4 regions of the Streptomyces albidicamelliae genome follow, and region 2 is predicted to be linked to each of the others. Evidence: riboswitches for the same ligand, from Rfam matches in the RefSeq annotation. Region 2 holds a riboswitch; each other region holds the start of a gene.

Region 1 (5,207 bases), 780 kb from region 2:
GACGTCCGCGCGGTTGCCGGCGGAGACGAAGGTGGACACGCCGGTGACGCCGGTGACGCCGCCGCCGCGCCGGTGCAGCCGGGACAGCAGGGCGATGCCGATGGCGCCGGACTGGGCGAACAGTCCGATGCGGCCGGGGCGGGGCATCTCGGGGGCCAGGGACGCGTTCAGCCGGACGTCCGGTGCGGTGTTGATGACCCCGAAGGCGTTCGGTCCGATGATCCGCATGCCGTACGCGCGCGCGGCGCGGACGAGGGCGCGCTGCCGTTCGCGGCCCTCGGGGCCGCTCTCGGCGTATCCGGAGGAGAGCACGACGAGCCCCTGGACGCCGTGTTCCCCGCACTCGGCGACCACCGAGGGCACGTGCTCGGCCGGCACGGCGACGACGGCGAGGTCCACGTGTCCCTCGATGTCCCGCACCGAGCGGTACGCCGGCACTCCGTCGACCTCGTCGAGGTCCTTGGGGAAGGCCGTGTTCACGGCGTGCAGCCGGCCGGTGTAGCCGGCGTCCCGGAGGTTGCCGAGGGTGCTGCGGCCGACGCCGCCGGGGGTGCGTCCGACGCCGACGACCGCCACGGAGCCGGGCACGAGGAGCCGACGGACCGAGTGGGCTTCGGCGCGCTGCTCCCGCGCGCGCTGCACGGCGACGGAGCGGTCGGTGGGTTCCAGGTCGAACTCCAGGCGTACGACCCCGTCCTCGAAGCTGCGCTTCTGGGTGTAGCCGGCGTCCGTGAACACCTTGATCATCTTGGTGTTGGCGGGGAGCACCTCGGCGGCGAAGCGGCGGATGCCGCGCTCGCGCGCGACGGCCGCGATGTGCTCCAGCAGGGTGGAGGCGACACCGCGGCCCTGGTGGGCGTCCTGCACGAGGAAGGCGACCTCGGCCTCGTCGGCGGGGGCGGAGGCGGGCATCCCGTCGGCGCCGATGCGGTCGTAGCGTACGGTGGCGATGAACTCGCCGCCGATGGTGGCCGCGAGTCCCACCCGGTCCACGAAGTCGTGGTGCGTGAAGCGGTGGACGTCCTTGGCGGAGAGCCGTGGGTACGGTGCGAAGAAGCGGTAGTACTTCGACTCGTCGGAGACCTGCTCGTAGAAGCTGACCAGGCGGTCGGCGTCGTCGGCGGTGATGGGCCGGATGCGCGCGGTGCCTCCGTCGCGCAGCACCACGTCGGCCTCCCAGTGAGTGGGGTACTCGTGCCGCTCCTGCCGATCCGCCGAGGTCTGCATGGGCCCCAGAGTACGGCTCGCGTACGACAACGGCGCGAGGCAGTCTGTGGGGGACACCACGCCGGACCGAGGCCGCGGTCCGGTGCCGAACCGGAGGGGACCGAGGTCCGCTCCGGGCATGCTTCACGGTATGGGAAACTGGTCTAGACAACCCTGAAGACTGAAGGGCAGCAACACATGGCTGAGCGCCGCGTCAACGTCGGCTGGGCCGAGGGCCTCCACGCCCGCCCCGCTTCCATCTTCGTCCGAGCCGCCACGGCCACAGGCGTCCCGGTGACGATCGCCAAGGCCGGGGGCAACCCCGTCAACGCGGCCTCCATGCTGGCCGTCCTGGGGCTGGGCGCCCAGGGTGGCGAGGAGATCGTCCTCGCCTCGGAGGCCGAGGGCGCTGACGCCGCCCTGGACCGCCTGGCCAAGCTGGTCGCCGAGGGCCTGGAAGAGCTGCCCGAGACGGTCTGAGCACCTCGCGTCCGAACGCCGGAGCCGCGTCGCCTTTCCGGGCGGCGCGGCTTCGGCGTTATGGGCGGCGCGGCTTCGGCGTTACGGGCGGCCGTTTCGACAGCAAGGGTGACTCCGCCCGCTTTTGCGAAATCACCGAGCGAGGGAATTCGGGCAGCGAAAAACAGCCCCCACCGAATTCCCTCTCTTTGTATACGACGCCCGTGTTAATACCGGCGGCCCGTCGTGTTTACGGCATGTTGCGAAGTCCTCACACGCTCGGCGCCGCCGGAAAGGCGCAGACGGTGCGCGCCCGTCGCACGCTCGGCGTGCAGCGCCGTGACCGCCCGCGCGCGCTCGCCGTCGCCGCGTGCCACCGCGTCCACGATCGCGCCGTGCTCCGCCCAGGAGTCCAGCGGGCTCTGCGGGGCGTCCACCGCGTACATCCAGGCGATCTTGTGGCGCAGCTGGGTGAGCATCGAGGCCAGCGAGGGGCTGCCGGAGGCCTGCGCCAGCGTCTCGTGGAACCAGCCGCCCAGTGAGCGCAGCTCCCCGCTACCGCCGCTCCTGGCCCGCTCCTGCCCCAGCCGCACCAGGCCGCGCAGCACCTTGAGATGGGCCTCCGTACGGCGCTGTGCCGCCCGTGCCGCGCCGAGCGGCTCCAGCAGCAGCCGCATCTCCAGCAGGTCGGCGGCCTCCTGCGCGGTCGGTTCGGCCACGCACGCGCCCGCGTGCCGGCGGGTCACCACGAACCCCTCGGCCTCCAGGGTGCGCAGGGCCTCGCGGACGGGGACGCGCGAGACGCCGTAGCGGCGGGCCAGCACTTCCTCGGTGAGCCGGCCGCCGCGCTCGTGGACGCCGGCGACGATGTCGTCCCGGATCGCCGTGCACACCGAATGCGCCGGAACACGCATGACCGACCTCCGCATTAATCCCCGTGAAACGCCCGCAGGGGACGCCCGTTCCGTGACTCTATTCCAAAGAGGCCGAATTTCCGACGGCAGGCCGTAATCCATGGATATTTTTTGGCCGACGGCCCGTGCGGGGATCACGCGGAAACGGTGAAAGCCCCGGCTCGGTGAGCCGGGGCTTTCACATGTCCGCGTGGCGGCGTCAGACGTTCACGCCGTGGTTGCGGAGATAGGCGATGGGGTCGACGTCCGAGCCGTAGTCGGGGCTCGTGCGGGCCTCGAAGTGCAGGTGCGGGCCGGTGACGTTGCCGGTCGCGCCGGACAGGCCGATCTGCTGGCCCGGGACGACCTTCTGGCCCACCGTGACACCGATGGACGACAGGTGGCCGTACTGGGTGTACATGCCGTCGGCCATCCGGATCACGATCTGGTTGCCGTACGCGCCGCCCCAGCCGGTGGAGACGACGGTGCCGGAGCCGACCGCGTGGACGGACGTGCCGCTGGCCGCGTGGAAGTCGATGCCGGTGTGGGAGCCGGAGGACCACAGCGAGCTGCTGGCCTTGTAGGCGGTGGACACGTAGGAGTGCACGATCGGGGCGACGAACGCGTTCAGGCGCTTGCGCTCGGACTCGCGGGCGGCGCGGGCCCTGGCCTCGCGCTCCTCCTTGACCTTGGCGGCGGCGGCCTTGGCGGCGGCCTCCTCGGCCGCCTGCTGCTCGGCGGCCTGCTTCTGGGCGTCCGCCTGCGCGCTGATCTGCTCCGCGACGTCGTCGCTGACGGTCACGACGGGCGTGAGACCGGTCTGCTCCGCGGCGTTCTCGGCGGCGAGCGCCGGCGACGCGGCGAGGGTGCCGATGACACCCGTGGTGGTGAGGGCGGCGACACCGGCCGCCTGCGCGGTGGTGCGCTTGACCCGGCCGGGCTTGCGATGCTTCCCGGTGGCGCACATGAACGCCATGAAGTGGCTGGTCCTTTCCTTCCTTCTCGCCTACCGGGTTAGCTGACGGGTTCGGAGCAGGAAGGTCTCCTACGGGCCCCCTCGCTCACGCGCGGGCGCCCGATTCACCCCAGGGACGATGGGTCCCCGGCTCCCCTGGCTCGCGCCGTACGGGGACTCGGCGATGACTGTCCGGTGCCGCGGGCGCGGCGTGGTGCGTGACGAACAGCCTGGACGAACCTACGGAAGCCCGCTTTCAATCCTCAAACGGATCCGGGCTTTTGTAGCGCATCCCACAGGGCAGACAGGCAACCTCCGCCCCAAATCGGGCATCTGGTGAAGCGAGTGGAACGGCGGGGGCCCTGACGACCCGTAGGTCGGCAGGGCCCCACGCACGCGTGCCGTGCTCCGCGGCGGCGGCCGCTATTCGGCCGTGACGACGGTGACTTCGCCGATGCCGAGCGCCTCGACCGGCGCCTTGATCTGGGAGGCGTCGCCGACGAGGACGGTCACCAGCCGGTCCACCGGGAAGGCGTTGACGACGGCCGCGGTCGCCTCGACCGTGCCCGTCGCGGCCAGCTGCCGGTACAGCGTCGCCTGGAAGTCGTCGGGCAGGTGCTGCTCGACCTGGTCGGCCAGGGTGCTCGCGACGGCCGCCGCGGTCTCGTACTTCAGCGGCGCCACCCCGACGAGGTTCTGCACGGCGACGTCCCGCTCGGCGTCGGTCAGGCCCTCCGCCGCGAGGGTGCGCAGCACCTTCCACAGGTCGTCCAGCGCGGGGCCGGTGTTCGGCGTGTCCACGGAGCCGCTGATGGCGAGCATGGAGGCACCGGTGCCGTCCGGGGCCGACCGCATGACCTGCCCGAACGCCCGTACCCCGTAGGTGTAGCCCTTCTCCTCGCGCAGCACGCGGTCCAGGCGGGAGGTGAGGGTGCCGCCGAGGCAGTAGGTGCCGAGGACCTGGGCGGGCCAGACCCGGTCGTGCCGGTCCGGGCCGACCCGCCCGATGAGCAGCTGCGTCTGGACGGCGCCCGGCCGGTCCACGATGACCACGCGGCCGGTGTCGTCGGCGGTCACCGGGGGCACCGGCCGCGGCTCGCCCGGCGTGCCGGTCCACGCGCCGAGGGTGTCGCCGAGCAGCTCGTCCAGGTCGGTGCCGGTGAGGTCGCCGACGACGACCACGGTGGCCGTGGCGGGGCGGACGTGCCGGTCGTAGAAGGCGCGTACGGACGCCGCGTCGATCTTCTCGACCGTCTCCTCGGTGCCCTGGCGCGGCCGGGACATGCGCGAGGTCGCCGGGAACAGCTCCTTGGAGAGCTCCTTGGCGGCCCGGCGGGAGGGGTTGGCCAGCTCGTGCGGGATCTCGTCCAGGCGGTTGCGGACCAGCCGCTCGACCTCGCTCTCCGCGAAGGCGGGGGCGCGCAGGGCGTCGGCGAGCAGGCCGAGGCCCTTGGCCAGGCGGGAGGCCGGGACCTCCAGGCTGAGCCGGACCCCGGGGTGGTCGGCGTGCGCGTCGAGCGTGGCGCCGGCGCGCTCCAGCTCGGCGGCGTAGTCCTCGGCCGAGTGCTTGTCGGTGCCCTCGGAGAAGGCCCGCGCCATGATCGTGGCGACGCCGTCCAGGCCGGCGGGCTCCGCGTCCAGGGGCGCGTCCAGCATCACCTCGACGGCGACGACCTGCTGGCCGGGGCGGTGGC
Region 2 (5,207 bases):
GATCTGGTCCAGCAGTTTCCCCCGCACGGCGAGGTTCGTGTACTGGAAGTCGCCCTCGGGACGCCGGTCGGCGAGCAGTACCGCGAACCGGTCCGCCCAGCCCACGAACGCCCCGTCGGGACCGGGATCGCCCACGCCCTCGGTGAAGCTGTCCCCCACCGCCACGTACGACCCGATCACTGATCTGTTGTCACTCTTCGAATCGTCTGCCACGTCGGACCATGATTCACCTTCGGATGTGACCTACGCGACCGTAGGCAGGGGTTGACGAACGGTGAGATGGGACACCTTTAAAGAGTTTGCCAACCGGGAATACCGAAGGCCGGACCCGGGGATCGGGGGTCCGGCCTTCGGTGGCGTGTCAGGCAGGTGGTTCGGGTGCGGGCCGGGTCAGCCGACGGGGACGCCGTGCTCGCGGAGGTAGGCGACCGGGTCGATGTCGGAGCCGTAGTCCGGCGTCGTGCGGATCTCGAAGTGCAGGTGCGGGCCGGTCACGTTGCCGGTGGCGCCGGACAGGCCGATCTGCTGTCCCGCCGTCACGGCCTGGCCGGCCGAGACGGAGAGCTGGGAGAGGTGGCCGTACTGGGCGTAGTGGCCGTCGGCGAGCTTGATGACGACCTGGTTGCCGTAGGCGCCGCCCCAGCCGGCGGAGACGACCGTGCCCGCGCCGACGGCCTTGAGGGGCGTGCCGGTCGGTACGACGAAGTCGACGCCAGTGTGGTAGCCGCTGGACCACATGCTGCCGGCCGTGTGGTAGGCGGTGCCGATGGTGGCGCCGGCCACGGGGAGGGTGAAGCCGGCGGGGGTCGTCGTGGCGGCGGACTCCGCCGGCTTGGCCGCCGAGGCCTGCCGCGGGGCGAGGGAGGCCTTGGCGGGGGCCGGGGTCTTCGCGGGGGCCGAGGGCTTCGCGGGGGCCGGGGTCTTCGGGGTGGCCGAGGTGCGCTGCGGGGCGGCGGGCTCGGTACGGGTCCGGGTGGCCTGCTCGCCGAGCGTGAGCTTCAGGCCCGGGTGGATCAGCGCGGGATTGTCGCCGACGGCCCGGCGGTTGTCGTCGTAGAGGCGGTGCCAGCCACCGCCGACGTGCTGCCGGTCGGCGATCGTCGCGAGGCAGTCGCCGGCCTTGACGGTGTACACGCGTGCCGTCGCGTCCGCCTCGGCGGTGGACTTCTTCGCCGCGGCCGGAAGGGACTGCACGGCCTTTCCGGAGACGGCCTGCGCCGTGGGGGCGGCGTGCGCTCCGGTGGCCCCGAGGAGCGGGAGGGCCAGGGCGGCGCCACCCGTTCCGGCGACGGCGATGGAGCGGGAAAAACGCGGGGTCTTGGGACGTCGGTGCTTACCCTTCGCGGGCATGGCGCATTCCTCTCCGACGCCTGCGAGGTCAGCTGCCGGGTTCGGGCTGGAGTCGCCCGGCCGTGCGGTGCGCGGCTTCACCCCTGGCCTGTCGCGAGAACCGGGACAGGCGGTCGTGCCTGGTGGGTCCCCCGCTCCTGCCGAACACGGGTCATTTGTGCGGGAACTCCGGGCGGCGGCAGGATTCGGCGTTCCGTCCGGATTGGTGGCGAACGTAAGCGAGCGGGGAGGGCGGAAACAAGCGATCGGTTCCCGCCGTTCCCTATTCGCAAGATCGAAGGCGGGAATACCCGGTGACCCTCCGTGCATTCCCGCCCTCCGGGTCCCTTCGATTTCCCTGTAGGGCACGGGAATTACGTGGACATGCCGCGCGACATACGGTCACGATATGACGCCCCTCACAGGGAGTCCCACCACGTCCGTTTATTTGCTGGCGAGTTGGACTTGAAGTGCCAATCGGGTTGGAACGTTCAGATGCGACGGAGTCGGACAACCGTCGCATCCAGGTCACCCTTCAGCCCCGTACGCAGGCCATGGTGCAGGAGTACGGCACCTCGGTGCACTTCGCCTGATTCGCGGCATTCGTACGATCCTGCCGGGTCGAGTCCGCGCAGCCGCACCGCCGGAACCGGCTCGCCGTAGCTCTGCGCCTGAAGCCAGGCGAGGACCACCGTCTCGTCCCCGAGGACGTACTGGACGGCGCTCAGCCCGCCCGCCGGGGGCCGCAGCCGGTACAGCTCGCCCCGCTGCACGACCGGGCGGATCTCCTTGTAGAGCTCCACCCAGCCCCTGGCCTCGGCCAGCTCCTCCGCGCTCCACGCCGTGAGGTCTCCGCCGACGCCCAGCACGCCCGCCATGGCGCTGACGAATCGGAACCGCAGCGAGCTGACCCTGCCGTTGAGCTGGGTGTTCGGGCTGTCGGTGACCCAGGCGGCCATCACACGCGCGGGGTGGATCTGACTGAAGCCGTGCTGGATGGCGAGCCGGTCCAGCGGGTCGGTGTTGTCGGAGGTCCACACCTGGTCGGTACGGCTCATCACCCCGAGGTCGATCCGGCCCCCGCCGCCCGAACAGGACTCGAAGGCGACCCCCGGGTGCGCCGCGCGCAGCCGGTCCAGCAGGGCGTACAGCGCGTGGACGTGATCGATCCACAGGCGCTGCGGATACGGCTCGCCGGGCCAGCCGGCGTCGGTGAAGCAGCGGTTGAAGTCCCACTTCACGTAGTCGATCGGGGTACTGGTGAGCAGCGCGTCCAGCTGCTGCCAGAGGTGCTCCCGGACGTCCTCGCGGGCCAGGTTGAGGACGAGCTGGTTGCGCAGCTCGGTCCGCCTGCGGCCCTGCTGGTACTGCACCCAGTCGGGGTGGGCCCGGTAGAGGTCGCTGTCCTGGTTGACCATCTCGGGCTCGACCCAGATGCCGAACCGCATGCCGAGGCCGTGCACCTGGTCGGCGAGCGGCTTGAGACCGTGCGGGAAGCGGTCGGGGTTGGGGGTCCAGTCACCCAGCCCGGCGCGGTCGCCGGTGCGGGCACCGAACCAGCCGTCGTCCACCACGAAGAGCTCGCAGCCGATCTCGGCGGCGCGGCGGGCGAGGGCGGTCTGCTGCTCCTCGGAGATGTCGAAGTGGGTCGCCTCCCAGGAGTTGAAGAGCACGGGCCGGTCCCGCTCCGCGTCCGGGACGACGTACGCGCGCTGGTAGGCGTGCCAGGTGCGGCTCGCGGCGCCGAACCCGCCGTCGCTCCACAGACCGGCGAAGACCGGGGTGGTGTACGAGCCGCCGGGCTCCAGGAGCAGCAGGCCCGAGTCGTCGTATCCGGCGCCGCCGGTGATCTGGACGCGCCCGTCGGGGAGTTGGGCCACGGCTATCCGCCAGGAGCCGGACCAGCCGAGCGCGCAGCCGTAGACCTCGCCGTGCTCCTCGGTGGCGTCGGTGTCGAGCGCCACCCAGGGCAGGTGCTGGTGGCCGGTGTGCCCGCGGCGGCTGCCGATGATCTTCTCGCCGTGGGTGAGCGGAGCGGTGGTGAGCCGGGACTCGGCGGCCCAGCGGCCGTGCAGCTGGGACAGCCGCCAGCCCTCGCGGTCGGGCAGGGTCCAGGTGGCGGCGTCGGCGCGCAGCAGCTCCACGCGCGCCCGGCCGCCGTTGGCCACGGTCACCCAGCGCTCGACCACGTCACCGCGCATCCGGTGGTGCAGGGTGATCGCCAGGCCGTCGTCGTCGAAGAGCAGCCGCAGCTCCTCCCCCTCGGCGGCGGTCCGGTACGACACGAAGCGCCATTCGGTGCCGCGGCGTTCCCCGGTGCGCACGGAGAGGGCGGGGCGGACGAAGCGGGGGCCGCCTTCGACCGGGTACTCCTCGCGGCCGTCGAGCGGGGACTCGAAGGGCCAGTAGCCGGGCAGGGGGTTCGCGGCCAGCGCCTCGGCGTCGGCGAGCGCGATCCGCGGCCCCCAGTGGAGGTGCAGCAGCTCGTCGGCCGCGGTGAGGTGCAGGGCATAACTGCTGGTGGGCCCCGACAGGAGCCAGGTACGACCGTCTTCGGCGACAACCACCATCGAGACCTCACAGGTGTCAACAGATCCGCTCAAGCGCGAACATCATCAGGCTCCGTCGCCCCTGGTGGCAACGCCTGTGGACAACTCATTGCCTGAGGAAAGTGATGTCGTATGGTCGACGGAGCGCCCGTCGGCGAGCCGCGCCGGCGGGGCCGACCGCGAGGAGCCCCCGTGACGCAGCAGGTCCCGTCGACCGAGCCGGAGCTGGCCGGTGTGCGCAATTTCCGTGACGTGGGCGGGCTGCCCACCGTGGACGGACGGCGGGTGCGCCAGGGAGTCCTGTTCCGCAGCGGTCATCTCGCGCACGCGACCGCGGCCGACGCGGCTTTCCTCACCACGCTGGGCCTGCACACGATCTTCGACTTCCGCAACGCGGCCGACCAGAAGCTGGAGGGCCCCGACGTCGAGCTGCCCGGCGTGCGGAACGTGAACCTGCCGCTGAGCGACCCGGCGGACGGGGCCGAGTTCTGGAAGATGGTGCGCGACGGCGATCTCGACCAGCTCCGCGCGATCCTGGACGGCGGGAAGGGCGCCGACCGCATGATCGCCTCCTACCGGACGATCGTGAAGCAGCGCACCGGCGAGCACTCCCGGGTGCTGCACGCGCTGGCGGAGGATAGTGTGCCCGCGCTGATGCACTGTGCGGCCGGCAAGGACCGCGCGGGCATCTCGATAGCCGTCACGCTGCTGGCCGTGGGTGTGGAGCGCGAGGCGATCGTCACCGACTACCTGGAGTCCAACGCCAAGCACCGGCGCTACAAGGTCCGCCGCAGCGGCAGCCAGGACAGCGCGTACACGCCCGAGGTGATGGAGCTGCTCAGCCCGCTCTTCGACGCGCGCGCCGAGTACCTGGAGGCGGCGTTCGACAGCATCGAGGAGACCTGGGGCGGCGTGGACGCCTACCTGGAGAAGGGCCTCGGTCTCTCCGCCGGGACCCGCGACCGCCTGCGCGCGCGGCTGCTCAACTGAGGGACAGGGGGCCCGGCGCCGGCGACTCCGGGCCCATCGTGTCAGCCCTTGGCGCCGACCGCGAAGAGCAGGTAGAGGAACGCGGCGAGGACATGGCCGAGGGCGATGTAGATGATCAGCCGGATCCAGAGGGAACGGGGGAACTTCTCCTCGAAGTCACTCATAGCAGTTCTCCGGTCAGCGGGCCCAGGCACAGGGTGGCCGTGGGGCTCTGCAGCAGGGTGTGGACGAACAGGAGCTCCACGCCGTCGTGGCCCTCGGCGGCGAGGCGGTGCGGGGTGAGCGAGTCGAAATGCGCGCTGTCCCCGGGCGCGAGCAGATGCGCGGTGTCCCCGAGGC
Region 3 (5,207 bases), 3.2 Mb from region 2:
CCCCCCTCGAATCCTCGTGCCCGGGAAGGGTTACTTCCCCGTGTCCGCCGCCTTCACCAGGGCCTCCTTGGTCACCGCGCCGGCGTAGACCTTGCCGTCGTCGGTGATCAGGGCGTTGACCAGGCGGGTGGAGAACACCGTGCCCTTGCCGAACTTGCCGGAGACCTGCTCGCCGAGCGAGCCCAGGAAGCCGCCCAGGTCACCGCCCTGGGAGCCGGTGGGCAGGCCGCCGCCGGCGCCGGTGTCGAAGGTGGCGACGGACGTCCAGCCCTTGCCGATGACGGTGGCTCCGTCCAGGCCCTTGCCGAAGTCCTCCCCGCCCTTGCCGAAGTCGTCGCCGCCCCGGTGGGCGTGCTCCCGCCCCTTGGGGCCGTCCTGGTCCTCGGTGACCTTTGCACCCTTGGGCGGGGTGAAGTCGAAGGTCGAGGCCGTCGGCTCGGCGAAGGAGACCTGGGTGAAGCCCGCGTCGAGGACGGCGGCCCCGCCGCTCCTCGGCGTCAGCGTGAACTTCAGCGGCGTACCCGTCTTCGCGTCCACCGCGATGCTGATCGCACCGACCGTGCTGCCGGACTGCTTGGGCTTGATCAGCAGCTTGTAGGCGTCGCGGCCGGCGACCCGCATGGTGCCGTCGACGGTGACGGACGTGGTGTCGTCCACCGACTTCAGCGCCTCACCGGCGAAGTCCTCGGGCGTGGCGGGCGGCTTGGCCCGGTGGGCCTGGCCCGAGTCGGCCGCCGTGGAGTGGTAGACCTCGTTGCTCTTGCTGTCGTAGCCCCAGACGTCCTTGCCGTCGTGGATGAGGCTGTACTCGGCACCCCGCTCCAGCAGGGAAAGCTTCTGCCGGTCCGGGCCGTCGGCCGCCACGCGCAGGGTGTGGCTGCCGCTGACCAGCTCGGTGAGCTTGGACTGCGGGTCGGCGGAGGAGCCGTCGCCGGAGCCCGGGGCCGCCCCCGAGGCGAGGCTGTTCTCCAGGCCGCCGAGGTCCGGCAGGCCCAGATCGGTGTTGATCTTCACGGTGCCGGACAGCTGCTGCGTGTCCGACTTGGCCATCTTCTCGATGAGCTGCTGTGCGCTGATCCTGGGCAGGTCGGGGTCGCCTGAGTCGGCGAGTGCCGGGACCAGCCCGATCGTGGCCGCCGCCACCCCCACCACCGCGACCGGTACGGCGTACCGCGCGGCCTTGCGCCGGCCGGAACGCGCGTCCTCGTCCCGCGCCGCGCCCGCTGCGTCGTCGGATTCGTACGGTGCCATGTGTGCGTTACCTCCGTCGTCGGCGGCGGCTGTCCTCACGCTGGTCCACCTGAGCCGCCATTCTCACCCGAATCGGTGAGGAGTGGTGATTTCCGTGGTGTCCATCTGACCAAATCGGCCGTGAGGAAGCGTCAGACTGCGGCAGCAACTCGGTGTACGCCTGCGGTATGACACGTGGGGGCGGCGTCTCCCCCTACCCGTAGGGGTCGGCACCGCTTTCCCTGGGGGAGGGACCGTCCAGGGTGCCGCTCCGAGGGCGCCGCTCTGTCGGCACCCTTCCGTGGGCGCCGTTCTATGGACGCCCTTCCGAGGGCGCCGTTCCGCGGGGCCGGCGGCCGCTCCGCAGGCGCCGTTCCCCATGCCCGGCCGGACTAGCCGGCGCGGTGCACCACCGCGTCGCACAGCTCGATCAGCGCCGCCTTGGCATCGCACTCGCGCAGCGGCGCCAGCGCGGCCCGCGCCTCCTTCGCGTAGCGGATCGTGTCCTGGCGGGCCTGCTCCAGCGCGGGGTGGGCACGCAGCGCGGCCAGCGCCTCGGCGTGCCGGGCGTCGTCGCTGAGGTCGGAGTCCAGCAGCTCGCACAGCGCGATGTCCTCGGCCAGTCCGAGCCGGGCGGCCCGCTCGCGCAGCCGGAGCACGGGCAGCGTCGCGATGCCTTCGCGCAGGTCGGTGCCCGGGGTCTTGCCGGACTCGTGGGAGTCGGAGGCGATGTCCAGGACGTCGTCCGCGAGCTGGAAGGCGACCCCGAGCCGCTCGCCGTACTGGGTGAGCACGTCGACGATCGTCTCGTCGGCGCCGGACATCATCGCGCCGAACCGGCAGGAGACCGCGACCAGCGAGCCCGTCTTGCCGCCGAGTACGTCCAGGTAGTGATCGACCGGGTCGCGGCCGTCCGTGGGACCGGCCGTCTCCAGGATCTGGCCCGTGACCAGCCGCTCGAACGCGAGGGCCTGCACCCGGACCGCCTCGGGGCCGAGGTCGGCGAGGATCTGGGAGGCCCGGGCGAACAGGAAGTCGCCGGTCAGGACCGCGACGGAGTTGCCCCAGCGGGTATTGGCGCTGTCCACGCCACGGCGCACGGCCGCCTCGTCCATCACGTCGTCGTGGTACAGCGTGGCGAGGTGGGTCAGCTCCACGACGACGGCCGAGGGCACGATCCCCGGTGCGTAGGGGTCGCCGAACTGGGACGCGAGCATCACGAGCAGCGGACGGAACCGCTTCCCACCGGCTCGTACGAGGTGCTGCGCGGCCTCCGTGATGAACGGGACCTCGCTCTTGGTGGCCTCGAGCAAGCCTTCCTCGACAGCCGTCAATCCGGCCTGGACATCGGCTTCCAGAGCCTGGTCCCGCACGCTCAGCCCGAACGGCCCGACGACGGTCACGAGGGGTCTCCTGTCTGCTGGTGTCTGCTGGCGCTTACGCGGTTTGTCGATAGGTCGCTGCCATCACTCAAGTCAGCGTATCCGGTCCTCTTTCGATCACCGATAGCGCCCACCGGTCCAGCCTGGGCGGTATCGGATCATGACCGGTATGGTTTTGATCGGTTGGTAAGAACGGATATTTATCGACTTAACAGGAATCCGTGCACTTTGTCGCGAACCGCGACGTGAGCGGAGTAATACCGACGCCACCCCGCGAGCACCTTCGAGTGCCACGCGACCACCCCTGGAGTACGCCGGGGGCGCGCCGGGAGCGGCAACCCACTCGGACGCAACGGACACAACGGGCACATCGGGCGGGCAACGACCCCCGTCGTCCATCCGGGCACCCCCTTCCCCTCGTCGCCGCACTTCGCCTCTTCACGTGCCGCGGCCACCACCACAACGACCGGCGCCACGTCACGGGTTCCGCCAAATGCCGCCTCAGCCGTAAATCACCTGAATCCCTCATGTCTGATTTGCATTATTTTGCTATTTCGTGAGTTGGCTCACTCGGGCGGAGGAACCACCCTCACCCACCGACACCCCCTTCTCCCCTTGCCCTACTGGCGAGTTGAGAGTTGGCAACCGCAAAGGATCAAGCGTCTCAAAAGCCACAGACCAAGGTCAAATAGGGTGTTGTGTGAATCCGGTACTTGTTCCCGACATGTGCTCTCGCATACGTTCCGGGCCGTCGGGCGGACGCCTAATCCTGCCGCCGCCCGCGTAACCCATCGACGAACTCATTTCGTACGGCAGGAGCGGGGGACCCAGGTAAGTCATCGCCGTACCGGTCGGCACACGTCGCACCGGAACGGCTGGGGTGAAGCCGTGCCTCCCCAGGGCACGGCCGGGCACCTCCCCGCCCGAACCCGACAGCTCACCTCGCAGGCGACGGAGAGGAACTTCCCCATGCCTGCTGCCGCTCAGCCCCGCCGCACCCGGAACAACCGCCTCGTCCGCACCCTGGCCGTCCTCGGGACCGGCGCCGCCGTCCTCGCCCTGCCGCTCGTCGGCGCCACGAGCGCCGCCGCGGCCCCCACCACCGCCACGACGGTCTCCACCACCCCCGCCGGGTACCCGAACAACCTCGACGGCTGGATCCGCGAATCCCTCGCGATCATGGCCGAGAAGAAGATCCCGGGCACCTACAACGGCATCTACCGCAACGTCATGCGGGAGTCCTCCGGCAACCCCAACGCCATCAACCTCTGGGACTCGAACGCCGTCAAGGGCACCCCGTCCAAGGGCCTCCTCCAGGTCATCGACCCGACCTTCGCGACCTACCACGTCGTCGGCACCTCCTTCGACCCCTACGACCCGGTCGCGAACATCACCGCCGCCTGCAACTACGCGGCCGCGCGGTACGGCTCGATCGACAACGTCTTCGGCGCGTACTGACGGACGGGTCCGGCCCGTACCGGCGGACGCACCGGGCACGTTCCGGCGGACGTGCCCGGCGCGCACCGGCGGCGGACCGGAACCCGTCCGGCATCCGCACCCGACGCCCGGCGGACCGGAGCGCACCGGCACCTGACGGACCGGCGCGCACCGGCCTCCGGCCGAACGGAGCGGTGCCGAAGGGCCGGTCACCCGGCCGGGAAGAGTCCTTCGAGGACGACGGCCACGCCGTCGTCCTCGTTCGACTCGGTGACCTCGTCGGCCACCGCCTTGAGTTCGGGGTGCGCGTTGGCCATGGCCACGCCCCGCGCGGCCCAGTCGAACATCGGGATGTCATTGGGCATGTCCCCGAAGGCCAGCGCGCGTTCCGGGCCCACGCCGAGCCGCTCGGCGGCCAGCGCGAGCCCGGACGCCTTGGTCACCCCGCGCGGCTGGAGCTCCACGGTGCCCGGCCCGGACATGGTGACGGTCGCCAGCGAGCCGACCGCCGCGCGCGCGACCGCCGCCAACTCGTCGTCGCACAGGGTGGCGTGGCGCAGCAGGACCTTGCTGATGGGCTCGCACCACAGGTCGTCGCGCCGGCCCACCCGGAGGGCGGGCAGCGTGGGATGCGGCATCAGATAGCCGGGCTCGATGAGGGTGAGCCCGTCCACCCCGTCCTGGTCGACGGCCGCGAACACCGGGCCCACCTCCGCCTCGATCTTGCCGAGCGCGGTCTCGGCCAGCTCCCGGTCCAGCCGGACCGACCACAGCAGGCGGTCCGCCGCGGCGTCGTAGACCTGAGCACCCTGTCCGCACACCGCGAGCCCGGTGCAGCCGAGGTTCGCCAGCAGCGGTCGTACCCGCGGAGCCGGCCGGCCCGTCACCACCAGATGCCGGGCGCCCGCTCGCGCCACCCGCGCGAGCGCGGCGAGCGACCGGTCGGAGACGGTGTCGTCGCCGCGCAACAACGTCCCGTCCAGGTCGGTGGCGATCAGTGCATATGCCGGGGTGGGTGCCATGATCAGAGAATACGGACACCGCGCCCCGCCGACTCACCTCTCTCGCCACGTACTTACGTGCTGCTCGGCCCCAAGTGGCGTACCCCGCACCATCGATGGCCGAGGCACACCTCAGCCGTGCCGCGCGCCGGGTGCT
Region 4 (5,207 bases), 5.5 Mb from region 2:
ACTCGTACGGACCCTGCGGCCGCGCCCCGCCGACTCGCCGCTGCTGGACCTGGCGAGCAACGACTACCTGGGCCTGGCGCACCACCCCGAGGTGACCGAGGGCGCGGCGCGGGCCGCCCGCACCTGGGGCGGGGGAGCCACCGGTTCACGTCTGGTCACCGGCACCACCGAGCTGCACGCCGAGCTGGAGCGCGAACTGGCCGCCTTCTGCGGATTCGAGGCGGCCCTGGTCTTCTCCTCCGGTTACGCGGCCAACCTGGCCGCGGTCACCGCGCTCGGCCCGCACGGCTCGCTGATCGTCTCCGACGCGGGCAACCACGCCTCGCTCATCGACGGCTGCCGGCTCGCCAGGGGTGCGACGCAGGTCGTCGGGCACGGCGATCCCGAGGCCGTGCGCAAGGCCCTGGCCACGCACGAGGGGACGGCGATCGTCGTCTCCGACACCGTGTTCTCGGTCGACGGGGACCAGGCGCCGCTGGCCGAACTGGCCGCGGCGTGCCGGGAGCACGGCGCGGGCCTGGTGGTGGACGACGCCCACGGTCTCGGTGTGCTGGGCGAGGGCGGACGGGGCGCGCCGTACGCGACCGGTCTGGCCGGTGCCGAGGACGTGGTCGTGACGGCCACCCTGTCCAAGTCGCTGGGCAGCCAGGGCGGGGTGGTGCTCGGCCCGGCCCGGGTGATCGGCCATCTGGTCAACGCGGCCCGGACATTCATCTTCGACACCGGTCTGGCGCCGGCGGCGGCGGGTGCCGCGCTGGCCGCGCTGCGGCTGCTCGTCCGGGAGCCGGAGCGCGCGGCGCGGGCCCGGGAGGTGGCTTCGGAACTGCACGCACGGCTGACCGCCGCGGGCCTGGAAGCGGTACGTCCGGACGCCGCGGTGGTCTCCGTGCGGGCACCGTCCCCGGAGCAGGCGGTGCGCTGGGCGGCCGACTGCCGTACGGCGGGTCTGGCCGTGGGCTGCTTCCGTCCTCCTTCCGTGCCCGACGGCATCTCACGGCTGAGGCTGACCGCCCGGGCCGACCTCTCCGGGGCCGAGATCGAACGCGCTGTACGAGTGATCGGCGAGACGCGACCATGAGTCGGCGTGACACGGCCGGGCGTCGCCGCGAGGGGATGTGATCAGAGGCGGGCGGGGTCTTGGCGGATCACGGGAGCGTGGTCACGAACCCCGCCCAGCTCTCGGGGGAGAAGAGCAGCGCGGGTCCGGCCGGGTCCTTCGAGTCGCGCACGGCGAGCAGTCCGGCCCAGGGGCCGGTGTGCGGCCGGGCCGTCTCCACGCAGTTGTTGGCTCCCGTGCTGTGGCTGCTGCGCAGCCAGCTCACGTCGTGCAGGTCGGTACTGGCAGGGACGTTCCGAGGCAGAGCGGTCATGGTGCCTCCTTACGCGCCGTCACCTATCCCGGCGATGTAGTCCAACGAGTCCTCGGGTGAAAGGGCTTGGTCCTGAAGGGACTTGAAGGCCTGCGAGTAGGCCACCAGGTCTTCTTTCCGTTCGAGGTAGAGGCTACTCGTCAACTGGTCGACAACAACCACATCCAGATCAGAAGTGCTCGGAAATGAGAAGATAACGAAAGGCCCGGTGAGGCCGACATGCGCTCCGGCGCCGAACGGCAGTACCTGGAGCCGTACTTGGGGCAGCCGGGCCGCCTCCTCCAGCCGCTCCCGCTGCCGTGCCATCACCTCGGGACCGCCGACCTCGCGGCGCAGCACCGCCTCGTCGAGCACCGCGCTGAGCTCCAGCGGCGGGTGCGAACGCAGCACGTCCTGCCTGGCCAGACGCACCTCCACCAGCGCGTCCAGGTGCTCCTCGTCCAGGTCGTTCACGGCCGCCCGGGTCACCGCGCTGGCGTACTCGGCGGTCTGCAGCAGCCCCGGCACGACCGTCGTCTCCAGGGTGCGCATGGCGCTCGCCTGCGACTCCAGACTGATGAAATCCCGGTACGTCGGCGGCAGCACCCCGCGATAGGCGTGCCACCACCGGTTGCTTCCACCGGCCTCCTCCGGCCCCGCCAGCATCAGCAGCAACTCGCGCAAGTGCCCGTCCCGCACCCCGTACGCGTCCAGAAGTAACCGCAGATCGGCCGGTTTCACACCGCTCGCGCCGGTCTCGATGCGGCTCACCTTCGACTGGTGCCAGCCGACCAGCTGCGCCGCCTCCCCGCTCGTGAGCCCCGCACCGGTACGCAGCGTGCGCAGTTCGGCGCCCAGTTTGCGGCGGCGCACCGCGGGACCGTTCTGCATGGGCTCCTCCTTACTCCTTATGGACCGCCCGAATACGGCTGCGCGTCGCAGAGTTCACCGCTTCGGGCGACAGATATATGCATATCTTGGTGGATCGCTCCCCGTGACCGGCCCGGTGATGGCAGTCTGGCGACCAGCACCAGTCCGGGACCGTACTCGAACCATCCGCTCCATGTCGGACTGCGGTCCCGTGGGAAAGGGACGACGTCGCCATGGCAGACCATCTGGAAGCATCCGTCACTCTGCCGAGCGATCCCGCCTCGGTCGCCGCGGCCCGCACCTACGTGGTGGGGACGCTCGCGGAGTGGGGCCTTCCGTCGGACACCGACGTGGCCGACACCGTCCGGCTCATCGTCTCCGAACTCGCCACCAACGCCGTACAGCACACCTTCGGACAGTCACCCACCTTCACGGTCGACATCGCGCTGGACCGTGACGAGCACCTGCGCATCGGCGTCACGGACAGCCATCCCCGCTTCCCCAAGAGACTGCCCGCCGCCGTCCAGCAGGACAACGGGCGCGGCATGGTCATCATCCGCTGCCTCACCGCCGAGTGCGGCGGCAAGCTCCGCGTCCGCCCGACCCGTGAGGGGGGCAAGACGGTCTTCATCGAGCTGCCGTGGGCGCTGCCGGTCGAGCCGGTGACGGCCGGAGGGCAGCAGGAGCCGTAGCCCGGCACGGGCGCCAGAACGCCGCGACGCCCCGGCCGAGGCCTCCGAGGAGGCCTCGGCCGGGGCTGGACACCCGTGTCCGGGACGCCGCTGTTCGCGCTGATCCTCCGTGCGCCGGCCCCGAGCCGCCCGCGGACTCCGGGCGGGCGCCCAGGCGGCACTGACGGACCCTTGGGCCATGGGAGGAGCGGACCCGCCGCCGGGGCCGCTCCTGCCGTGACGTCGGGTCAGCTCACCCGGCCGTACCACACGCTCTTCGTCCAGATCTTCTGCAGCCGCACCACGTCACCGGTCCTGGGCGCGTGCCAGATCTTGCCGTGACCGGCGTAGATGCCGACGTGGTAGACGCTGGAACCGGAGTGGAAGAACACCAGATCGCCTGCCTTGCGGCTCCTGGCCGAGATGTGGTGCGACTTGTTGTACTGCTGGGCGGCGGTGCGCGGCAGCTTCTTGCCCGCCTTCTTGAACGAGTAGAGCGTCAGACCCGAGCAGTCGAAGCGCCGCGGCCCGGTGGCCCCGTACTGGTACGGAGCCCCCTTCTTGGAGGCCGCGATCTTCAGTGCCTTCGTCGCGGTGGCCGCGGTGGTCGCGGCCGAGGCGTCGGTGGCGAGGCCGGGCACCGCGATGGAGCCGCCGACGGCGGCGAGTGTCAGAGCCGAGGCCGTGCCGGCCCGGGCCATCAGCGACGGGACACGATTGAGCGCAGACATGCGCAACCCTTCGTCAGCCGCCTGTGAAGGATGACCTGTCGGATTCGGGCTGGCGAAGTTGCCCGGCCGCGTTGCCGCGGCTTCACCCCAAGGGCTGCTCGGAACATCCGGCCGTCCGCATCCAGCGGACGAACATCCGTTCCGGCGACCCGTCTAGCTTGGGTCCTCCACTCCTGCCGATCCACTCCTGTCGACCGGTCATCCGGGCGGCGGCAGGACTCGGCGTCCGCCCGGATCGCCCCGCCGCCGTGGCGGGGTCTTGTCGTCAGACAGGGATCTTCACTCACAGGTGTCCGAAAATCCCAATGGAATCGGGGATTTGTGGCGTTACTCACCACTCACCCGTTCGGGTGGACATTGCTCTGTTCGAGACGTCGTCAAGTCCCGTTCGTAGCCCCCGACCTGGGGCGGAGCACGTGCCGGGGCACCACGGACCGGTCCCGCGCGCAAGCCGGGAGCGTCAGAAAATCATCTGGATATACCTCGGTCGGCGGACAGTCGTTCGGGCCGTTTCAACTCCGGCCCGAACGGCGCGTCGACGCCCGGGCCCGCGCGGGCCCCACGCGCGTCCGGATCAGCCGACGCCGTCGGGCGGGAGCGCGACGCGAGCGGTGCGGCGCTCGCCGTCCAGCACCCGCAGGGCCCGTGCCAGCGTGTCCCCGTGCAGCTCCGTCTCGCCCCGCGCGTGCATCAGCGCGAGCGCGTCACGCAGCTCCGCCGCCTTGCGCACCAGGGCCTGCGCGGCCCGCAGGCCGGGGTAGGTGGCACCGTCGCGCGCGGGGTTGATCCGTCCCAGCAGGTCGGCCGCCTCCAGGTAACGGTCGATCAACTCGCCCTCCGCCCGGGTCAGCGCGGGCAGCGGCGGCAGTTCCGGAGGCAGCATCGGGCGCTCACCTCGCGTCCGGTGCGCCGGGCACCTCGCGGCGGCTGGGCACGACACCGTCCACCAGGCCGTAGGCCAGGGCCCCGGAGGCGTCCAGGATCAGATCCCGCTCCAGGTCCCGGTGGACCTGCTCCGCCGTGCGCCCCGTGTGCGCCGTGAGGATCGTCTCCGTCAGTGCACGGGTCCGGGCCAACTCCCCGGCCTGGATCGCGAGGTCGCTGGGCTGCCCCCGCACCGGCTCCGGCAGGGTGGGCTGTTCGAGCACCATGCGGGCGCTCGGCAGCGTGAACCGCTTGCCGGGGGTGCCGGCCGCGAGCAGCACCGCGGCGACGGAAACGGCCTGCCCCAGGCAGTACGTCGCGATGTCGCAGCCGACGTACCGCATCGTGTCGTAGATCGCCGTCATCGCCCCGAAGGAACCGCCCGGGGAGTTGATGTACAGCGTGATGTCCCGGTCGGGGGCGGCGTGTTCGAGGTACATGAACTGCGCCGTCACGTCGTTCGCCGCGGCGTCGTCGACCGGTGTGCCGAGGAAGACGACCCGGTCCTCGAAGAGCTTGCCGTACGGATCGAGAGTGCGCGCGCCGCTGCCGACGTGCTCGGTGAACTCGGGCAGGACGTGACGGGCGGACGGTCGGGACATGGGCATACCCCTCCTCATGCCGTGGCCCCTCGCGGACCCGGCTTCTGTACAGAATGTACA

Evidence for each region. Region 2 has a riboswitch for cyclic di-AMP ahead of N8I86_RS31475 (M23 family metallopeptidase). Riboswitches for the same ligand answer to the same signal wherever they lie in the genome.
Region 1: it holds a riboswitch for cyclic di-AMP, as region 2 does, so the genes downstream of both, N8I86_RS28225 (M23 family metallopeptidase) here and N8I86_RS31475 (M23 family metallopeptidase) in region 2, are expected to answer to the same signal.
Region 3: it holds a riboswitch for cyclic di-AMP, as region 2 does, so the genes downstream of both, N8I86_RS17355 (transglycosylase SLT domain-containing protein) here and N8I86_RS31475 (M23 family metallopeptidase) in region 2, are expected to answer to the same signal.
Region 4: it holds a riboswitch for cyclic di-AMP, as region 2 does, so the genes downstream of both, N8I86_RS06940 (C40 family peptidase) here and N8I86_RS31475 (M23 family metallopeptidase) in region 2, are expected to answer to the same signal.

What each region holds. Positions count from the first base shown of each region.
Region 1 covers NZ_CP106795.1:6,179,316-6,184,522, reverse strand. Annotated here, with positions in the region: gene N8I86_RS28240 (bifunctional acetate--CoA ligase family protein/GNAT family N-acetyltransferase) at 1-1,227, opposite strand, end outside; gene N8I86_RS28235 (HPr family phosphocarrier protein) at 1,405-1,686, shown strand; gene N8I86_RS28230 (GntR family transcriptional regulator) at 1,893-2,579, opposite strand; gene N8I86_RS28225 (M23 family metallopeptidase) at 2,779-3,534, opposite strand; cyclic di-AMP (ydaO/yuaA leader) riboswitch at 3,548-3,707, opposite strand; gene N8I86_RS28220 (M16 family metallopeptidase) at 3,937-5,207, opposite strand, start outside.
Region 2 covers NZ_CP106795.1:6,955,906-6,961,112, reverse strand. Annotated here, with positions in the region: gene N8I86_RS31480 (SGNH/GDSL hydrolase family protein) at 1-180, opposite strand, end outside; gene N8I86_RS31475 (M23 family metallopeptidase) at 391-1,350, opposite strand; cyclic di-AMP (ydaO/yuaA leader) riboswitch at 1,355-1,510, opposite strand; gene N8I86_RS31470 (alpha-galactosidase) at 1,821-3,899, opposite strand; gene N8I86_RS31465 (tyrosine-protein phosphatase) at 4,071-4,868, shown strand; gene N8I86_RS31460 (DUF6126 family protein) at 4,910-5,032, opposite strand; gene N8I86_RS31455 (helix-turn-helix domain-containing protein) at 5,029-5,207, opposite strand, start outside.
Region 3 covers NZ_CP106795.1:3,765,553-3,770,759, forward strand. Annotated here, with positions in the region: gene N8I86_RS17345 (LolA family protein) at 31-1,251, opposite strand; gene N8I86_RS17350 (polyprenyl synthetase family protein) at 1,623-2,633, opposite strand; cyclic di-AMP (ydaO/yuaA leader) riboswitch at 3,395-3,578, shown strand; gene N8I86_RS17355 (transglycosylase SLT domain-containing protein) at 3,582-4,070, shown strand; gene N8I86_RS17360 (HAD family hydrolase) at 4,259-5,071, opposite strand.
Region 4 covers NZ_CP106795.1:1,482,800-1,488,006, reverse strand. Annotated here, with positions in the region: gene N8I86_RS06960 (8-amino-7-oxononanoate synthase) at 1-1,078, shown strand, start outside; gene N8I86_RS06955 (DUF397 domain-containing protein) at 1,146-1,370, opposite strand; gene N8I86_RS06950 (helix-turn-helix domain-containing protein) at 1,380-2,240, opposite strand; gene N8I86_RS06945 (ATP-binding protein) at 2,453-2,911, shown strand; gene N8I86_RS06940 (C40 family peptidase) at 3,139-3,621, opposite strand; cyclic di-AMP (ydaO/yuaA leader) riboswitch at 3,625-3,778, opposite strand; gene N8I86_RS06935 (hypothetical protein) at 4,196-4,504, opposite strand; gene N8I86_RS06930 (ATP-dependent Clp protease proteolytic subunit) at 4,512-5,147, opposite strand.